4 regions of the Fusicatenibacter faecihominis genome follow, and region 3 is predicted to be linked to each of the others. Evidence: riboswitches for the same ligand, from Rfam matches in the RefSeq annotation. Region 3 holds a riboswitch; each other region holds the start of a gene.
The links. Region 3 has a riboswitch for cobalamin ahead of LKD71_RS11070 (sirohydrochlorin cobaltochelatase). Riboswitches for the same ligand answer to the same signal wherever they lie in the genome.
Positions count from the first base shown of each region.

Region 1: it holds a riboswitch for cobalamin, as region 3 does, so the genes downstream of both, LKD71_RS06025 (ABC transporter substrate-binding protein) here and LKD71_RS11070 (sirohydrochlorin cobaltochelatase) in region 3, are expected to answer to the same signal.
Region 2: it holds a riboswitch for cobalamin, as region 3 does, so the genes downstream of both, LKD71_RS05210 (ABC transporter substrate-binding protein) here and LKD71_RS11070 (sirohydrochlorin cobaltochelatase) in region 3, are expected to answer to the same signal.
Region 4: it holds a riboswitch for cobalamin, as region 3 does, so the genes downstream of both, LKD71_RS11985 (ABC transporter substrate-binding protein) here and LKD71_RS11070 (sirohydrochlorin cobaltochelatase) in region 3, are expected to answer to the same signal.

Region 1 covers NZ_JAJEPR010000007.1:50,394-55,159, reverse strand. Annotated here, with positions in the region: gene pfkA (6-phosphofructokinase) at 1-407, shown strand, start outside; gene LKD71_RS06030 (TrmH family RNA methyltransferase) at 404-1,186, shown strand; cobalamin riboswitch at 1,286-1,470, shown strand; gene LKD71_RS06025 (ABC transporter substrate-binding protein) at 1,848-2,855, shown strand; gene LKD71_RS06020 (FecCD family ABC transporter permease) at 2,874-3,944, shown strand; gene LKD71_RS06015 (ABC transporter ATP-binding protein) at 3,934-4,698, shown strand.
Region 2 covers NZ_JAJEPR010000006.1:54,548-59,313, reverse strand. Annotated here, with positions in the region: gene LKD71_RS05230 (HAD family hydrolase) at 1-243, shown strand, start outside; gene LKD71_RS05225 (hypothetical protein) at 250-462, shown strand; gene LKD71_RS05220 (PHP domain-containing protein) at 492-1,442, shown strand; gene LKD71_RS05215 (MYG1 family protein) at 1,505-2,737, shown strand; cobalamin riboswitch at 2,781-2,982, shown strand; gene LKD71_RS05210 (ABC transporter substrate-binding protein) at 3,296-4,766, shown strand, end outside.
Region 3 covers NZ_JAJEPR010000018.1:21,355-26,120, forward strand. Annotated here, with positions in the region: gene LKD71_RS11055 (nucleoside recognition protein) at 1-358, shown strand, start outside; gene LKD71_RS11060 (DUF3800 domain-containing protein) at 520-1,299, shown strand; gene LKD71_RS11065 (lactate utilization protein) at 1,531-2,157, shown strand; cobalamin riboswitch at 2,306-2,502, shown strand; gene LKD71_RS11070 (sirohydrochlorin cobaltochelatase) at 2,686-3,969, shown strand; gene LKD71_RS11075 (hypothetical protein) at 4,094-4,766, shown strand, end outside.
Region 4 covers NZ_JAJEPR010000021.1:15,528-20,293, forward strand. Annotated here, with positions in the region: gene LKD71_RS11975 (ABC transporter ATP-binding protein) at 1-471, opposite strand, end outside; gene LKD71_RS11980 (FecCD family ABC transporter permease) at 468-1,556, opposite strand; gene LKD71_RS11985 (ABC transporter substrate-binding protein) at 1,568-2,677, opposite strand; cobalamin riboswitch at 2,860-3,061, opposite strand; gene LKD71_RS11990 (SseB family protein) at 3,233-3,661, shown strand; gene LKD71_RS11995 (GDSL-type esterase/lipase family protein) at 3,679-4,305, shown strand; gene LKD71_RS12000 (glycoside hydrolase family 31 protein) at 4,378-4,766, shown strand, end outside.

The DNA of each region.
Region 1 (4,766 bases), on a different contig from region 3:
CGGAGGATATTCTTCTTCCTGAAAAGTACGATTACGACGAGCAGAAGCTCATCAACAATATCATCAACAACCGGAAACGCGGCAAAAAGCACCACATCATCATCAACGCTGAGGGTATCGGTCATTCCACCAGCATGGCACGCCGGATTGAGGCAGCCACCGGAATCGAGACCAGAGCGACGATCCTCGGTCACATGCAGCGAGGTGGAAGCCCGACCTGTAAAGACCGTGTATACGCTTCAATGATGGGCGCATACGCCGTAGATCTTCTGGCAGACGGCAAGACCAAACGGGTAGTCGGCTACAAAGGCGGCGAGTTTGTGGATTACGATATCGACGAGGCACTGGCTATGCAGAAAGAACTGCCGGAGTACTGGCTGAGAGTCGCTAAGGCGATGTCCGTATGATCACCAGCACATCCAACCAGCAGGTGAAAAATCTCCTTCAGCTTCAGAAAAAGTCCAAAGCCCGCAAGGAGCAGGGTGTTTTTGTGGTGGAAGGAGTCAAGATGTTCCGGGAAGCTCCGGCGGACTGGATCGTAAAAACCTATGTTTCCCAGGAATTTTTGAAAAAAGAAGAGGCCTCTGTCTTAAAAGGCAGGGAGTACGAGATCGTGGAGGACCGGGTTTTCAAGACCATGTCCGACACGATGACCCCCCAGGGAATCCTAGCGGTTGTGCGCCAGCCGGTGAGTAGCCTTGAGAAGCTTCTTAATGATCCAGCTCCCTTTTTCATGGTTCTGGAAAATATCCAGGATCCGGGAAACTTAGGCACTATCCTCCGCACGGCGGAAGGAGCAGGTGTCAATGGTATCCTCATGAGCCGTGACACCGTAGATATCTTCAACCCCAAGACTATCCGCAGCACGATGGGTTCCGTCTACCGGGTGCCCTTCCTCTATGTGGAGGATATCTGTGAGACGGTCCGGAAGCTGAAAAACAAAGGCATCTCAGCTTACGCCGCCCATTTAAAAGGCACCGGCTCCTACGATGAGCAGAATTACACAAAAGGCACAGCCTTCCTCATCGGTAACGAAGGAAACGGCCTCACCGATGAGCTGGCGGACCTCGCGGACACCTACATCCGCATTCCCATGTATGGAAAAGTAGAGTCTCTGAACGCGGCGATTGCGTCGGCGGTGCTGATGTATGAAGCGCAGAGGCAGAGAAGAAATATTGAAAGATGAATGGAAATACAGAGAAAAGATGGCTTTTAAGCTGTCTTTTCTTTTTTTGAAAGTTTTTCTGCCCTAACCCCTTGACGGAAATCGTTTTCCTCTGCTATAATACAGGCGATTCAGTGCAGTGCCGAAAGGCTGCTATCATAGCAATGGGAACGAAGTAGAAGCTTCGACAGCCCCCGCTACTGTAGGACGGACGAGTTTCTCTAGGAAGTCACTGTGAAAACGGGAAGACGGAGAAAGGTAGGATGAAGTCGAGTCAGGAGACCTGCTGTACTGAAACAGTGATCTTCGGTGGGAAGATATGCACTGTGCGGAAGTTTTATATCGTGGGTATTCTGGAGCAGCAAAGCAGAGTATGTGCGTATTTTGCTGTCCAGCCAATCACAGAATAGCTTTACGCAAGTGGAACCGGGGAGGTTCCTATTTTTGTGCCCAGCTCAGAGACAAGCAGATTTTTGCGTGTAAGTGCGAGTCATGCTTGCATGAACGAGCACTTATGCGCGGAAATCTATTTGGCGAGAGCCAACAGCGAGATGCAGCGAAGCGGAATCGAGCTGGCTTGCCTCTGAGCGTTCTCACTCCCCCTAAATTTCATCGGAAGATCTGCAATTAAAAACGCGGTCAGAATAGCCGCTCAGATCAAACGAAAGAGAGGAATCAACAAATGAAGAAACGTGTACTCACCCTGTTACTTGCCGGAATTATGGCTGTAAGCACCACTGGAGTGTCCAGCTTTGCTGCTGAAACCGAAACCGAGACTGCAACCGAGGCTGCAAGCGAAGCAGACGAGGAGTATGGCGAGGTTGTCATCGAGGACGGAGACCGTACCATCACCTTTACCGAGATGCCGAAAGGAATCCTTTGCCTGTACAGCGGCGAGGTTCTGATGAAACTGGGCTTAAAAGACTACATCGTTGCAACTAATGAGAACAACAAAGGACGCAAATCTCCGCTGGAAGGTGTTGCAGATGACTTCGAGGGAATCCCGGAGCTGGAGAAATCCCAGGAGAACGCTGTTGCATCCGGAGCTGACCTGATCATTGGCGAGATCAGCGCCTTCAAAGATACCAACTGGGGAACCTTTGAGTCTCTGGAAGATAAAGGAATCAACTGCTACGCTCTGAACGGTACCGTTGTAGCAGACGAGACCATGGACAGCATTTACCAGGATATCGAGAATATGGGTAAAATCTTCAAGGTAGAGGATAAGGCAGAGGCCCTCATCGAGGATACCAAAGCACAGATCTCCGAGATCCAGGATGCAGTCAAAGATGTCAAAGAAGAGGACAAAGTAAAAGCTTTCGTTATGGACAGCCTGAGCGGAAACGAGATTTACACCACCTCCGCAGGTCTTGAGAGCAACCTCATCGAGCTGGCTGGCGGAATCAACACCACCAAAGGAATGTCCGATTCCAGATGGTTTACCACCAGCGTTGAGACTCTGGTAACTGCAAATCCGGATGTTATCATCTTTAACGATTACGGCGTAGAGGGCCAGGTTCAGGAGAACATGGACTTCATCACCAACAATGCTGCTCTGGCAGACGTACCTGCTGTTAAAAACCAGAACTATGTGGTTGTTCCGCTGGCATATGTTATGCACGACCTGAGCGCAGTTGTTGCCTGCCAGGATTTCGCAGAAGCTTTCTATCCGGACTGCTTCACTGAGTAAGAGAGGTTTCTGGAAAAGATGAAAGAAATCAAACTTCGAGAGGGACTTCTGTTTCCGATTCTTATTGCGTTTCTTCTTTTTTCCATGGTTGCTGTCATATCGGTGGGCTCCGCGTCCATCGATATGGGCACCGTTTACCGGATTTTGGTTGACCAGCTCTTTTTCCAGGGAAAAGGAACAGAGGCGGGTCTGTGGGAGAAATCTTTTTATCAGATCGTATGGAATATCCGTCTGCCAAGAGTGCTCTTTGGTGTCTGCTGCGGCGCCGGCCTTTCGATTTGTGGAGCTGCCATGCAGGCGCTGGTACTGAACCCCATCGCAGAACCTTATATTTTGGGAGTTTCCTCCGGAGCATCGGCAGGAGCAGCCTGGGCGCTGCTGATGCCGATTCCTTTTTTCAGGGGACAGTATCAGACCACGGCTATGGCTCTCTGCGGCGCTTTGGTGGCCTTTGCCTGTGTTTACAGCATGGCGAAGATCGGAGGCGGCGGAAAAATTCAGCCCATGACGCTGCTTCTTTCCGGAACGGCAGTCAATGCAGTGATGAGCGCCATCACGAGCCTTCTCATCTTTCTGGCCAAGAGTCCGGAGAGCATTTCTGCCGTATACAACTGGCAGATGGGAAGCCTGGCGGCGGCTCAGTGGAATACCTTGTGGATTCCCGCGGTGGGCGTGCTGTCTGGCTGTATCTGCTTCACATGGAAAAGCGGCACCTTCAACCTCATGATGATGGGAGACGAGGACGCCGCCGCCATGGGTGTGGATGTGAAAAATTTCCGGCGCTGGATGTTTGTGGTCTGCGCCATTATCGTGGCTTCTCTGGTTTCTGTCACCGGAATCATCGGTTTCGTAGGCCTTATGGTGCCTCATATCGTGCGCCTCCTTTCCGGAACCAGCAACAATAAGGTAATCATTCCGCTGAGTGCGATCTTCGGAGCGACTTACCTGATCTGGGCGGATGCAGCTGCCCGCGGTCTTTTTGGCGCGGCAGAACTGCCCCTTGGTATTATCACAGCCTTTGTGGGAGCACCGTTTTTCTTCTATCTTATGGCTGCAAAGAGCAGAGGAGGGAACGGCCGTGGTGCTTGATTTTGAAAATATTCATGTGCAGTATGGGCGGAAGGAGATCCTCCACGGAGTTGATCTTTCCGTGGAAAAAGGCAAGATTACCGGTATCGTCGGCCCCAACGGCTGCGGAAAATCTACGCTGGTAAAGACCGTCTTCGGCATCGCGCCAATGAAAGAGGGAAAGATCATTCTGGAAGGACAGGACACCGGGAAAATGACCCGCAAGGAGCTTTCCGAAAAGCTCGGTTATGTGGGTCAGGAGACGGCCTGTGTCTTTGACTTCACCGTTGAAGATATCATCGGCATGGCCCTCTATAATCGGAAAAAAGAGAAAACTTCCTCCAAAGATATCATCCGCCATGCTATGGAGGAGCTGAAAATCACCGATTTTTCCGGGCGAAACATTCAGACACTCTCCGGCGGCGAGCGGAAAATGGTCTTCCTTGCCCGGGCGGTAGCCCAGGGTGTGGACACGATCATTCTTGACGAGCCCACGAACCACCTGGACATCTGCCATCAGCTCTTCCTTCTCAATTATCTGAAGCAGAGCGGCAAGACCATCCTCATCGTGATTCACGATCTGCGCCTGGCGTCCTACTACTGCGACACCCTCTACCTCATGGAAGAAGGCCGCGTCCTCAGCCACGGCACCCCCCAGAAAGTCCTGACCCGTGACCATGTGGAAAAAGTCTTCGGCATTTCCGGCTACATGGTGGAGAGAGAAGACGGAGAAGCAGACTTCGCCATTGATTTTGAAAAAAGAATAGAAAATTAAAATGCACGCAGAAGACTTGCAGAAAGGGAGAAGTCTTCTGCGTGTTTTTGCGTGCATTTTTTATTGCA
Region 2 (4,766 bases), on a different contig from region 3:
AACCTTGAAGAGGCGGACAAAAAGTATATAATTATGATTGGAAATAACCTGGAGCGTGATATCGTCGGAGCCAACCGAATGGGAATTACTTCTGTGCTGGCAGGTTACAGTCCCCGGTACCGGATGAAGCCGGAAAATGAGGAGGAAACGCCGGATTATGTGGTCTGTGATCCCAGTGAGATCCCGGCACTCATCGAGATGCTGGATAAGCAGATGGAGAATAAGAAGCAGTTAGGCTGGTGATAACGGATGGAAGATTATTTAAGAAGGGCGGCAATCTGGCCCGGAGCACCGGTCATTGACGATCCCGAGGGCCTTCTCGGGGAAAAAGTCAACCGGCTGTATATGTTTTCCCATGAACCCATCAACCGTTACTGCAAAAGAGGAGATTTTTTCCAGGAAGGAAAAATGGAAGAACGGAAAAGAAAGTATGCCGCAGCTCTTCATTCTGTGGTACAATAGACCCATCCTGATGTATGGAGGGCAAGTAAATGAAGGATTATGATTTTTTCCCGGGAGAGGGTAAGTTTTACAAGGCAAATCTGCATTGCCATACTGTGATCTCCGATGGAAAACTGACCAAGGAACAGATCAAGGAAGAGTACCAGAAAAGAGGCTATTCCATCGTGGCGTTCACAGATCACCGGACCTACGGCTACCATCCGGAGCTGACGGATGAAAATTTCATCGCGCTGGCAGGTATTGAGGTGGATGTTTCCGAGAATCCGGAAAAATGCGGCGGCTGGCCTCATGCCAAATGCTATCATCTGAATTTCTACGACGAGCATCCGGAGGAGGGAAAAGAGTTCCCGCTGCCGACCTATGTCTACGAGGATATGGCCGGACAGAACGCTTACATAAAGGAGCGGACGGAGGCAGGTTTCCTGTGCTGCTACAATCATCCCTACTGGTCTTTGCAGAATTATGACGATTACAAGGATTTCGAGGGACTCTGGGCCATGGAGATCTACAACCATGGCTGCGAGCACGACGGTCTCTACGGTTTTAATCCCCAGAGCTACGACGAGATGCTCCGGAGCGGGCAGAAGCTTTTCACCGTGGCTACCGACGACAACCACAACATTTTTCCTGTGACAGATTCCATGTGCGATTCCTTCGGCGGCTTTATTCAGATCAAAGCCTCGGAACTGACCTATGAGGCTGTGATCAAAGCCATGAAAGAGGGAAATTTCTATTTCTCCATGGCTCCAGAGATCCACGAGGCGAAGATTGAGGACGGTGTGCTGAAGGTAAAAACTTCTCCGGTGGAGAAAATTTTTGTGGTGACGGACAGCCGTGACTGCTACAAGAAACTGGCTCCGAAAGGGGAGACCATCACGGAAGCAGAGTTTCCGCTGAACGGAAAGGATGCCTGGGTGCGGATCCAGATCCGGGACGGAAAAGGAAAATTTGCGGGAACGAACGCTGTATATCTGAAATAAAAAACACAGGGACCTGAGCAGATGCGCCGGGTCCCTGAACTTATCTATGGAAGGAATGGATCATGAATCAGTTATTAAATGAGATCAGAAAAAAAGACGCGAAAGCCTTCACCCATGGGGGAAAATTTCACGCGGACGACGTGTTTTCCGCGGCCCTTCTCCTGTACCTGAACCCGGAGATTCAGATCAGCAGGGGAAATCAGGTGCCGGAAGATTTTGACGGCATTGTTTTTGACATCGGAAGAGGCGCTTACGACCATCACCAGAAGGACAGCCGGATTCGGGAAAACGGCGTGCCCTACGCGGCCTTCGGCCTTCTCTGGGAGGCGCTGGGGGCGGAGATTTTAGGCGAAGAACTGGCGCTTTCTTTTGACGAGACCTTCGTTCAGCCTCTGGACAATAATGACAACACCGGGGAGAAAAATGAGCTGGCGTCTCTCATTGGCAATTTCAATCCGGCCTGGGACGCGGAGGGAGGCACGGATGAGGCTTTTTTCCAGGCGGTGAGCGTGGCCGGGATGATCCTGGAAAACAAATTTGAGCGCTGCCGCGGAAATGAGCGGGCGGACCGTCGGGTGGAGGAGATCCTGGCGGAACAGGAGCGGGCTATCAAAGCTGGAGAAATCCCCGCGGAGAATCGACAGATTCTGATTCTGCCGGAATTTGTGCCCTGCCAGAAGCATCTCTCCGAGACGGAGATCGCTTTTGTGATCTTTCCCTCCAACCGGGGCGGCTACTGCATCCAGCCTCAGAAACGGGAATATTCCCTGAATTATAAGTGCAGTTTTCCTTCGGCATGGCTGGGCCTGGAAAATGAGGAGTTGGAGGCAGCTTCCGGCATTGCAGGGGCAGTGTTCTGTCACAAAGGCGGTTTTCTCATGACCACGGAGACGCTGGAGGAGGCGGTTCAGGCGGCAAAAATCAGCCTGGCGGAGTTTCACGAGGCTCCGGTTCTCGTAAACTTTGGGGGAGGAGAGGAAGCGGAGGCACTTCTTCAAAAGCTTCCGGGTCTGACGGGAGTGAAGATTGTCCGGATGGCGCTGCCGGAGCTTCCGGAACTTAATGAAGATGGGATTTTCACCGAAGTGGCTATGGAAAAGCAGGAATGGAAGAACCGGATTAAAGCCCAGGTGAAGGCGATTCTGAAAGAAAAGCCCGAGGCGGTCTATGTGGAAGGGGAGGTATTTTACACCTATCCGGTCGTCCATGCCCTGCGGAAAAAACATGTGCCGGTGCTGACGATGATTAAAAAAGAGGAAAGAAAATTACTCATAAAAATACCTTCTGGCTCATGAAAAATAAAATGACAGAATGTTCTTGCATTTTGTTTTTTGTGTGCTATACTACAAAGCAGAGCCGGTCTTTCCGGCGAAAGGAAAAAAGTGAATAGATCGAAGGGAAAAGGGAACGCAGTGTGAATCTGCGGCAGTCCTTGCTGCTGTAAGGGTGACGAATGGTCAATAGCCATTGGCGAAAGCTGAGAAGGAAGACCAGGAGGCTGACCCCGAGCCAGAAGACCTCCCCTTTGATTTTGAGATGTATCCGTTTCAATGGAAGACTGATGCATGTTCCAAAGAGGCGGATGAAGGTCGATCTGACGTCTCTTTTGGTTCTGTGTGTCTGGAAAATTCTTCCAGGCACTTTTTTGTGCTTATAGGGTCGAAAAGTCCTTGCACGCCTGTGCTTGCACAGAGGTGCGCAAGACCTTGAGACCCGCCCGACATGAGCATAAAAGCGGAGCGAAGCTTCGCGATATGCGAATGGCGGGGAGAGGATTGCGGGAGCTGCTTTGCAGCGGAGCAATCCGGTAAGCATTTTGTACCTACTACACCTAGCATTTAAGGAGGAAACAAATGAAAAAGAAGACCGTAAGTCTGCTGCTGAGTCTGGCTATGTGCCTGACCATGCTGCCGGGACAGAGCGTATTTGCAGCAGAGACATCCACAGAGACCGAGACCGAGGCAGCCAGCGAGAGCACTGGCAACCATGTAGAGAATCTGATCGTTGGAACCATCGCAGATCAGAACGTATTCAACTCCCTGACCCAGACCGACGCTTTCGGACGTATGAACTACAATGGCTTTACCCAGGGTGACTTCGTATACCGCGATGAGAACAACAATCTGCAGCCCTATTTCTGGAAATCCTTTGAGATCTCCGAGGATGGAAAACAGATCGATTTCACCATTCCGCTGGATGCCGTATGGCATGACGGCGAGCCGGTAACCATGGATGATGTGGTATTCACCTTTGAATATATGAGAGATGTGAGGAAAAACGGAAGCCTTCAGAATCTTACAGAAGTAAAAGTAACCGGCGATGACAGCGCATCCCTGATCTTCTCCGAGCCGGATGCTTACTACTGGATCAACTCTTCCTGCAACAACAATGCCTGCGTATACGCAAAGCATATCTGGGAAGGCATCGATGATCCGACCACTCTGGACGGACCGGAAGCAGCCATCGGCTGCGGCCCCTACAAACTGGTTTCCTACGATTCCGATGCACAGGTTTCCTACTATGAGGCTGTTCCGGAGAACGATTTCTTAGGCGAGATCACCGTTGATAAAGTAACCGTACAGAGCTATTCTGACGAGACCACTCTGATGATGGCTATGATGAACGGCGAGATCGATACCATGTATAACTATGCAAACCCGATCGACGCTGACGTCATCGACACCGTTCAGGGCACACCGGATCTCGACCTCGGCGAGAGCGATTTCACCGGCTGCTACCAGATGGAGTATGGTAAAGACAGAGCTCCGGGAAATGATCAGGCTTTCCGTGAGGCTGCTTCCTATGCAATCGATTACAATCAGCTGGCAACCACCATCAACGGCGAGTACGGAAAGGTTCCGGGAAAAGGTGTGATTCCGCCTTCCTGCAAAGGATACGACGAGAGCATCGGTTCTCTGGAATTTGACGCTGACAAGGCAGCCGAGATGCTGGATGAAGCTGGCTACAAAGATGTGGACGGCGACGGTTACCGTGAGCTTCCGGACGGAAGCCCGATGGATCTGACTGTGATCCCGCAGTACAGCTCCAAATCCATGGATATGAGAAACCGTATCGCAGAGGTTATCATGAACAGCCTGGACAAAGTTGGCATTAAGAACCATGTGGATAACGACAGCCTTTCCAACAGTGAAGTTTGGGAAGATACCGTTACCAAAGGAAACTATGATATCTCCATCACTCTGACCACTTCCGGAGTGGCTTCCTACAGCACCGCTTTCCGTTACTTCATGGGCGAGCTGAGAGACGGCGAGAGCTCCTGGCTCTGGGGAACCATCCGCGATGACAGCTTCCGTGATACCTATT
Region 3 (4,766 bases):
GGCGTATGAGTCAATTTCCATGAATTTTATCGCGAATTTCCTTGGTCTTGGCATGGCGGCCACCCCGGCAGGCCTAAAAGCCATGAAAGATCTGGAAAATCTCGAAGAAAAGCGGCGGGGCGGCAGGCTTCTCGGCAGAACTCCGGTGCCTCCCGGAACCGCCAGCCGGGAAATGTGTACCTTCCTTATTATGAATATCTCCTCCCTCCAGCTGATCCCCGTCACGATGATTGCCTACCGCAGCCAGTACGGCAGCGTGAACCCCGCCGCCATCACCGGCCCGGCGATTCTGGCTACCGCGGCAAGCACCGGTGCGGCGGTGATTTTTTGCGGGGTGATGAACCGAAAACGTCGATAATGCTTTAAAAAGTTGAAGAATCCTTTGCACGAATAATGCACAGGATTCTTTACTTTATATATAATAAAAAATAATGTTTGCAAATTTTTACTATTGAAAGATACTATGGGATACGGTAAAATATAAAGCAGTTTTATACTCACTGAAGAGAGGGCGAATTTATGGCAGAGTATACATTGTATATAGATGAAAGTGAGACATTTAACAGCGCTGGTGATAAATATTTTGTTATGAGCGGAGTTATTATAAAAGACAGCAATTATTCAGACATAGAAAATGTTTTAAATAAAGCAAAACAAATCGTATGGGAAAATATTCCGGGGTGTGAGAGGTACATATTACATGAAAAAGATATCAGCTTTGCAAGCAATCGCCTAAATTCACGAAAACTGAGTATGATACCAACGTGTTACCATATTTTTCAGGACAAGCATAAAGTAGTTCAGCTGTATAATGAATTATCAAAGATATTTAAAAATATGGATATATCAGTACTGGGAGTGTGCTTAGCTAAAAGGGTGTTATATTCTTGCTATGGGGAGAGTAAATTAAACAATCAATTTACAATAGCCATTCAATTGTTGATAGAACACTATTGTCAGTTCTTAATAAAAAATAAGGCAGTGGGGAATATATGTTATGAAGCAATGCAGCCAGAGCAAAATGATAAAATACAGCAGAGAATCTATGAGCTGAAAGCATTGGGAACTTTATATTATTCGTCAAAAACCATTCAGGATCATATAAAACAAATAAATTTTGTACCAAAAACAGATAATTTAGCGGGATTGCAGTTGGCAGACTTTGTCCCGAATACATTGGGGAGATATGCAGCTTCCATGAAGCCTAAAAATAAGGATTTTGCTAAAAATGTAAGAGCCAAGCTTTATGATGGAGATGCAAAAGAAAAGTATAAATTTGGTTTTAAAATTTTGTCATAAAAATGATTGACTTTCTAACTAAAGAAAGTATAATATAAATCAATGGGATTGTGGTTGTGAGGTGCTGATGAACTTCAGTGACCGTTTATGAACCGTTCTTTCGAGGGCTGGGAATAAGAAACAACCTGTCGAACCCATCAACAAAAGATACTTAAGGGCCTTAGCTATTTGCTAAGGCTCTTTTTCTATGGTAAGATAAGGATATCAATAGAAAAAAGGAGGAACCTACCTATGGATGAGAACTTAAGAAAAAGAAACGAAACCCTCGCGAAAACCGTCATTAAGGGTCTGAAATCCCGCAACATGTCCGGCTATTATGCAGCGGATAAGGAGGAAGCGCTGAAGCTGGCTCTGGAACTGATTCCTGAGGGGAGCACGATCAGCATGGGCGGCTGTGCAAGCGCCCAGGAAGTGGGACTGATCAAAGCGCTGAAAGAGGGCAATTATAATTATATCGACCGGGCAAAGCTTTCACCGAGGGAAAGTCTTATGGCTGCCTACGATTCTGATATTTTCCTTTCCAGTGCCAATGCCATCACAAGCGACGGTATCATGGTGAATATCGACGGAAATTCCAATCGCGTGTCCTGTATCGCCCAGGGACCGAGAAAAGTGGTCTTTATCGTGGGAATGAATAAAGTCTGTCCGGACCTCGATGATGCTATGAAGCGGGCCAGAAATGTGGCGGCTCCGGCCAATGCCCAGAGATTTGACGTCAAGACACCCTGCAAGGAGACCGGAAAATGCTTCGACTGCAAATCCCCGGATACGATCTGCTGTCAGTTCCTGATCACGAGATATTTCCGTCACGAAGGCCGGATTCATGTGATCCTTGTAAACGATAATCTCGGCTTCTAAGTTGGAAAGTCAAATACCCCGCTACAGGCAACGGGGTATTTGATCCTCGCGGAAATAAATTTTTTTACCACTTGTACTTTAAAAAAGAGTGTGCTATGATACGCATGAGGGTGGCAGATAGCAGTCTGCAGCTCCCAACAGCTGAAAACTAAATAAGAAAATATCAGGTGCCGTTTTAAAAAGAGAAAACTTTCAGCAAACGGGTAAAAGAGAAGCAGGTGAAAGTCCTGCGCGATCTCGTCACTGTAAACAGGGAGTCAAGGCCAGAATGTCACTGGGAAACCGGGAAGGCGGCTGCGGCAAGGATCTGTGAGCCAGGAAACCTGCCTGATGTTGGTACGGGGATAGTTATCCCGGATCACGAGTAATTGATTGTACCGTTTATCTTTTTCCCGCGATCCTTTTGCCTGTGTGTAAGAGGATTTTTTCATGTCACCGTACCTTATGATTTTCGCTGATGCAAAAATTAACATACATCAGGACGTCAGACCATAAAGATCTGTGTCTGGATCAAGGAGGAGAAGTAACATGAAAAACAAAATGGTAAAAGCTCTGGCAATCATGATGAGTGTATCCACCATCACAATGATGGGTTCCGCAAGCGTATATGCTTCCGAGACTGAGACCGAGACAGCCACTGAGGCTGTAACAGAAGCAGCAACCGAGGCTGTAACAGAGACAGCAACCGAAGCAGCATCTGAGGATGCCACTGAGGCAGGCTCTGAGAGCGACGATCAGGCAGCAGCTGATAATGTAGCAGCTCTGATCGATAAGATCTATGTTCAGGAGAGAACCGATACCACCGATGCAGACTGTACCGCAGCCAAAGAAGCATGGGATCAGCTGACCGATGCTCAGAAAGAGCTGGTTGAAGGTGAAGAGGCAAGCCCGGAGTATTTCGGACGTGACACCGGCGACGCTTCCAAAGACGATCCCCGCAACGGCGATGAGATCGGTGACAACGAGCTTCTGGTAGTAAGCTTTGGTACTTCCTTCAACGACAGCCGCGCAGAGGATATCAAGGGCATCGAGGATGCTCTGCAGGAAGCATATCCGGACTGGTCTGTAAGAAGAGCATTCACTGCTCAGATCATCATCAACCATGTACAGGCAAGAGATGACGAGAAGATCGATAATATGGATCAGGCTCTTCAGCGTGCCGTTGACAATGGCGTTAAAAACCTGGTGGTACAGCCGACTCATCTGATGCACGGCGCTGAGTACGACGAGATGGTAGAAGCGATCGACGGTTACAAAGATAAATTTGAGTCCGTAGCCATCGCAGAGCCGATGCTGGGCGAGGTAGGCGACGACGCTACCGTTATCAATGACGACAAGAAGGCAGTTGCCCAGGCGATCACCGATGAAGCTGTAAAAGCAGCCGGTTATGACAGCATGGAAGCAGCAGCTGAGGATGGAACTGCATTTGTATTTATGGGTCATGGTACTTCCCATACTGCAAATGTAACCTATGATCAGATGCAGACCCAGATGGAAGAGCTTGGATTCACCAATGCTTTCATCGGTACGGTAGAGGGTAAGCCGGAAGATACCGCTTGTGAAGAGGTTATCAAGAAGGCTCAGGATGCAGGCTTCAAGAAAGTTGTTCTTCGTCCGCTGATGGTTGTAGCTGGTGACCACGCTAACAACGATATGGCAGGCGATGATGAGGATTCCTGGAAGAGCCAGTTCGAGGCTTCCGGAGCATTTGACAGCGTTGACTGCCAGATCGAAGGACTGGGAAGAATCGATGCTGTTGAGCAGATTTATGTAGAGCATACAAAAGAAGCTATCGATTCTATCGCAAAATAATCAATAAAGCGGACATTCGCAATCCGCTTTTGCGACTGCGTTCAAACAAAAGGATAAATCTCAGCTGCCCGGAATGTTTTCAAAGACATCCGGGCAGTTGTTGTAAAAGAGGAGGAAATTGATTATGAAACGTTCCATGACATTCTTTTTATCACTGATCTGTGCTACTGCCATGATGGCAGCTCCTGTGGCAATGGCAGCAGAGACCGAAACCGAGACAGCTGTTACCGAGATGGTATCTGAGGCTGAGACGGAGACCGGCAGCGAGACCGAAACCGAGGCAGAGGGCGTTCTGGAGGATGGCACCTACACCGCAGAGTTTGATACGGACAGCTCCATGTTCCATGTCAATGAGGCAAATGACGGAAAAGGCGTTCTGACGGTAAAAGACGGTGAGATGACCATTCACATATCTTTAAGCGGCAAAGGCTTCCTGAATCTTTTCATGGGAACCTCCGAGGATGCGAAAAAAGACGGCGCAGAGCTTCTGGAGCCGACCACAGATACCGTAACCTATAAAGACGGAACTTCTGAGGAGGTTTATGGCTTCGATATCCCGGTGCCGGCCATTGATGAAGAGTTTACCGTGGCAGCCATCGGCAAAAAAGGCAAATGGTACGACCACAAAGTCAGCGTCAAGAATCCGGTGAAAGAGGACGGCGCAGAGAAAAAGACCGTTGCTGATCTGAATCTGGAGGATGGCGATTACACGACAGAGGTAACTCTGGAGGGCGGAAGCGGCAGAGCAACCGTAGATTCTCCGGCAGCCATTACGATCAAAGACGGCGAGGCAACTG
Region 4 (4,766 bases), on a different contig from region 3:
GGTCTGCTGGGCCAGGGCCCGGGCAAGAATCACCCTCTGCTGCTCACCGCCGGAGAGCGTCGAAAAGCTCCGGTCCGCAAACTCAGCCATTCCAACGGTCTTTAAGGCTTCCGCCACAATCGCGTAATCCTCGGCATTATCCCGCTCCAGCGCTTTCTTGTGCGGGGAACGGCCCATGAGGACCACTTCCCGCACAGAAAAATCAAAATTATAATAGTTGTGCTGGGCTACCACGCCCAGGCTTCTGGCGGAAGTCTTGTAATTCATATCCTTCAAAGGCTTTCCATCCAGAAAAACGGCTCCCTTGTCCGGGGAGAGCACGCGGTAAACGCACTTCAAAAGCGTGGATTTCCCGCTTCCGTTGGGACCGATCAGGCCCACAAATTCCCGGTTTCCAGCCTCCATCGAAACACCTTTCAGGATTGCTTCCGCTCCGTAGGACAGTTTGATGTCTTCTGCTTTTACATTCATCCTCTGCCACCTCCGAATCCGTAAGACCGACGTACCATCAGATAGATAAAGCAGGGCGCACCGATGATGGAAACCAGGATACCGATGGGCATCTCAGAATTTTTCAGGATGACACGACAGCCTACATCCGCCCAGATGAGGAAAATGGCTCCCACCAGAGCGCAGAGGGGCACCAGTCTTCTGTGGTCCGTTCCGAAAATCATCCGCACCGCATGGGGCACGATCAGGCCCACGAAACCGATGGTTCCCGCCGCATAAACGGCAAAACCAACCATCAGGGAGGACAGGATCATATAGAGGTTTCTCGCCCGGTGAAGGTCCGTTCCCAGTGTGATGGAGGCCTCATCTCCCAGAAGCATCAGGTTCAGATTCCGGAACTGGGACCAGAAAATCAGCGTTCCGATGAACACCACCGGAAGAAGCACGCCCACCCGCTGCCATTTGGCTCCGGCCAGGCTTCCCATCGTCCAGAACATGATTTCTGAAGTGGCGTTTTTATTATTTACAATATAAATGGCAAAATTTCCGATCGCAGAGCAGACGGAGCTCACAGCCATTCCGGCCAGGATCAGCTTGCCCGCATTGGATCTTCCGCCGATATTTGCGATAAAAAGAACCAGGAAAGACGTTCCCATCGCTCCCAGGAACGCCATTACACCCACGGAATTGGCTCCAAAAAGGGCTCCGAAGCCAAAAAGGACGCCGATCGTGGCTCCCAGAGAAGCGCCGGAAGAGATTCCCAAAACATAAGGATCTGCCAGCGGGTTTTTCACCACGGCCTGCATGACCACGCCGCAGACTGCCAGTCCCATACCCACACAAAGGGCAAGGATCACCCGGGGAAACCGGATGATCCATACCACGTCATGGACAGCTCCTTCTGCAAAATCTGAAAATTTTCGAATATGAAAAAGTTCATAGGCAACGACGCTGTAGACTTCCTTCACAGAAAGATCGGCATTTCCGAAGGTGATCGAAGCCAGAACGGAAAACACTAGCAGCGCCAGCAGTACGATGAGGACTGTGGTAAAACCGACGGTGGAAAGGCCCACCCGTCTACCGCGTCCGCTGTCACTTTTTTTCACTTTTTAACTCCTTACTCGATACCCAGATCGATATCCGGATACAGACCCTCTGCAAAGTTCACGATTCCGTCTTTGGTGCGGGTTGCGCTGGCATACATCTCACTGAGCATGATCGGAACCACACGGCCGTTCTTTACGGCATCCAGGCTCTGATAAGCTTCATCCTTGAGGAGCACATCCAGTTTCTCCTGCTTTACGGTCTCCGGATCATCTCCGGAATAAGGCATATAAACGACGAAGATCACATCCGGATTTGCTGCGATCACATCTTCTTTTCCTACGCTGGAAGCATCCGGGTTTGCCAGCTCGCCGCCCAGCTGAGTCAGCATATCGCCGCCCAGAGTTGCACTTCCGTAATTGGTAAAGGTATCATCCCAGGATTCCAGGATCAGGGCAGTCGGCTTCTCTTCAATGGATGCAGTTGCCTCTGTTACCTTTGCAATGGTATCTTTCATATCATTTACGATTGCTTCTGCCTTGTCCTGTACATCAAAGATCGTTCCGATGTTCAGGATATCTGTATACTCATTTTCGAGTGTGCGGGCATACTTTACATCACCGGTACCGGGACGGGTATTCGTATTGATGTAGGTATTGGTTCCTTTTTCCACCCAGCCTGCTGCATCACCCAGCGTCTTGTCTCCGAAAAGAGAGCCCCAGGAGAAGATCATATCCGGCTCAAGCATGGTCACGGTCTCAAGCGACGGTGTGAACTCATCCAGATAATCTGTTTTGGAAAATGCTGCTTTCTGATCTTCGGGAACCTCATTGTCCAGTCCTGCGGTTGCCACGATATGATCCTCCAGGCCCAATGCCAGAAGGGTTTCGATACAGCCCTGGTAGACTGCCAGCACCTTCTCCGGTGCTTTTTCATAAGTGGTCTCAAGTTCCAGTCCGTCACTTCCATAGGTTGTAATGGTAACCGGATACTCTGTCTTTTTCTGTGAGTCTGAAGCCTCTGCTGCTTCGGTCTCACCCTCGCTCACTGCTTCCGTTGCCTGATTCTCCTCTTTGATGGCCTCTGCATCTTTTCTCTCAGCTGCGAAAGATACACTTCCGAAGGTCATTCCTGCTGCCAGGATCAGGGCTGTCATTTTTGCTGCGACTACTTTTCTTTTCATGTTGCTGCTCCTTTTCTTTTGTTGCAGATGGCACAGAAAATGTTTACCGGCAGCCGCCGTCTCTTTTCCGTTCATCTGTTTTTTGATCGTGCGGACCGGAACGCCCCATCCGCCATGTTTTTTCGAGAACGGCAATCGAAAAGTATCCTTCTTATAGACAGAAGACCACTGTTACGGGAGTTCGCTTCTGTCGGATCTGAGCAGGTTTCCTGACTCTGAGTATCTTCACCTGGATCCCGTCTTCTCACGGTAAGACCGCAATGACATCCGTAGGATCCGGCTCCTCTCTTACAGTGACCAGTTCGTTCAGGATTTCCACCTGATTCCCTCTCCCTGCCGGAATGTTCTCGATATCCGGCAGTCACTCAAATCCCCTGTTCCATTGTCCTAATAAACTTAACATAAACAAGGAAGGTTTGCAATGAGTTTTTTATATGGAAATCCGCTTTGATCTGCCGCTTGCTTTCTCTTTTCGACTCATGTAAACTATGATCGTGGAGATCCGCTATTCCTCCATAAACCCATATGCATCAACAGAAAAGAGAGGTATTTTCCATGACAGATACATCCGCTCCCCATACCGATCCCGGTCTTGAAGGAAATGAAAAAATCGAGGCAGCCATTCTGGCCCTCCAGCAGGAAGCCAGCCAGGAGCTTCTGGCCCATGCACTGACCGTACTTCGCCGCCGCATGCGGGAGAACGGTCAGCTGATCCTGGCTGTAGAGCCGTCTGCGGGAAAAGAGCAGCTCGCTCTGAAAACCATTCAGACACCGGATGGCAATCTCTGGTGGGTGGCTTTTACCAGTTTTGAAGAACAGAACCGGGGCGGCGGCAGCGTCATGTCCGGTTTTCTCGCAGATATGGATCAGCTCTTCCCCTCCGCCATCCCCACCGATGGCATCCATGGCATCATCCTCAATCCCTGGAACCGGACCTTGATGCTGAACAAAGCTCTTCTCCAGATCATTCTCGGAAACAATTAAATAAGGAGGTTTTTCCCATGAGTATTCCCTTAGATCCCGAAAAAACGCTGAAACTTGCCCGTTACGACCACCTCAACAAAACCGCTGTTCCCGGTCAGATCCTTTTCGCCGGGTCCAGTCTGATGGAGCAGTTCCCCGTCCACGAATTTCAACTGGGTGCCGGCCTTTCTTCCATTATTTATAACCGCGGCGTGGGCGGTTTCACCACTGCGGAAATGCTGGAGCATATGGAAACCTGCGTTTACGCGCTGAAACCGGCCCGCATTTTCCTCAATATCGGTACCAATGACATGAATCCCGCCGATTACCGTAAGGAAGAGCTGATGGCCCGCTATGAAAAAATGGTCCAGGAGATTCTCGCCCGCCTTCCCGGCGTTCAGCTCACTCTCCTGGCCTACTATCCCGTCAACCACGACGCCGCTCCCGACGACAGCTGGTTCTTTTACCGGACCAACGAGCGCATCCATGAGGCCAACGAGGCCGTAGAGGCTCTGGCTGAAAAATATCATTTAGGTTTTCTCGACCTCAACGCCCCGCTCACCGATGAAAATGGAAACCTGAAGGCTGAGTTCACCATCGACGGCGTTCACATGTATCCCAACGGGTATTGGGAAGTGTGGAAGCAACTGGTCAAAATACCGTAACTTTTCATCAAAATATCGGTAGAACTTTCCAAAAGAAAGCATTATACTGCAGAAAAAGGAGGTTTATACATTATGATTTCAAGATTTTCCTACGGCCATGTCATCGAGACCGAGGCCATTCTTCAGAAACCCGCTGCTGAAAACGGCGCTCTTCCTTTCCTGACTGTGGATGAGGCTTCCCTTTCCCTCACCTATTCCATGGACGACAACGACAAGGTCTATGGCCTGGGCGAAAATGTCCGCGGCATCAACAAGCGCGGCTGGATCTACCAGAGTAAATGTTCGGATGAGGCGCAGCATCTGGAAGACCGCCGCTCCCTTTACGGCGCCCACAATTTCTTTGTGGTGAGCGGAAAAGAAACCTTTGGTATTTTTGTCGATTACCCGGGAATCCTCACCTTTGACATCGGATATACCCGTTACAGCGAACTGAAGATCACCGCTTCTGACTGGAATCTGGA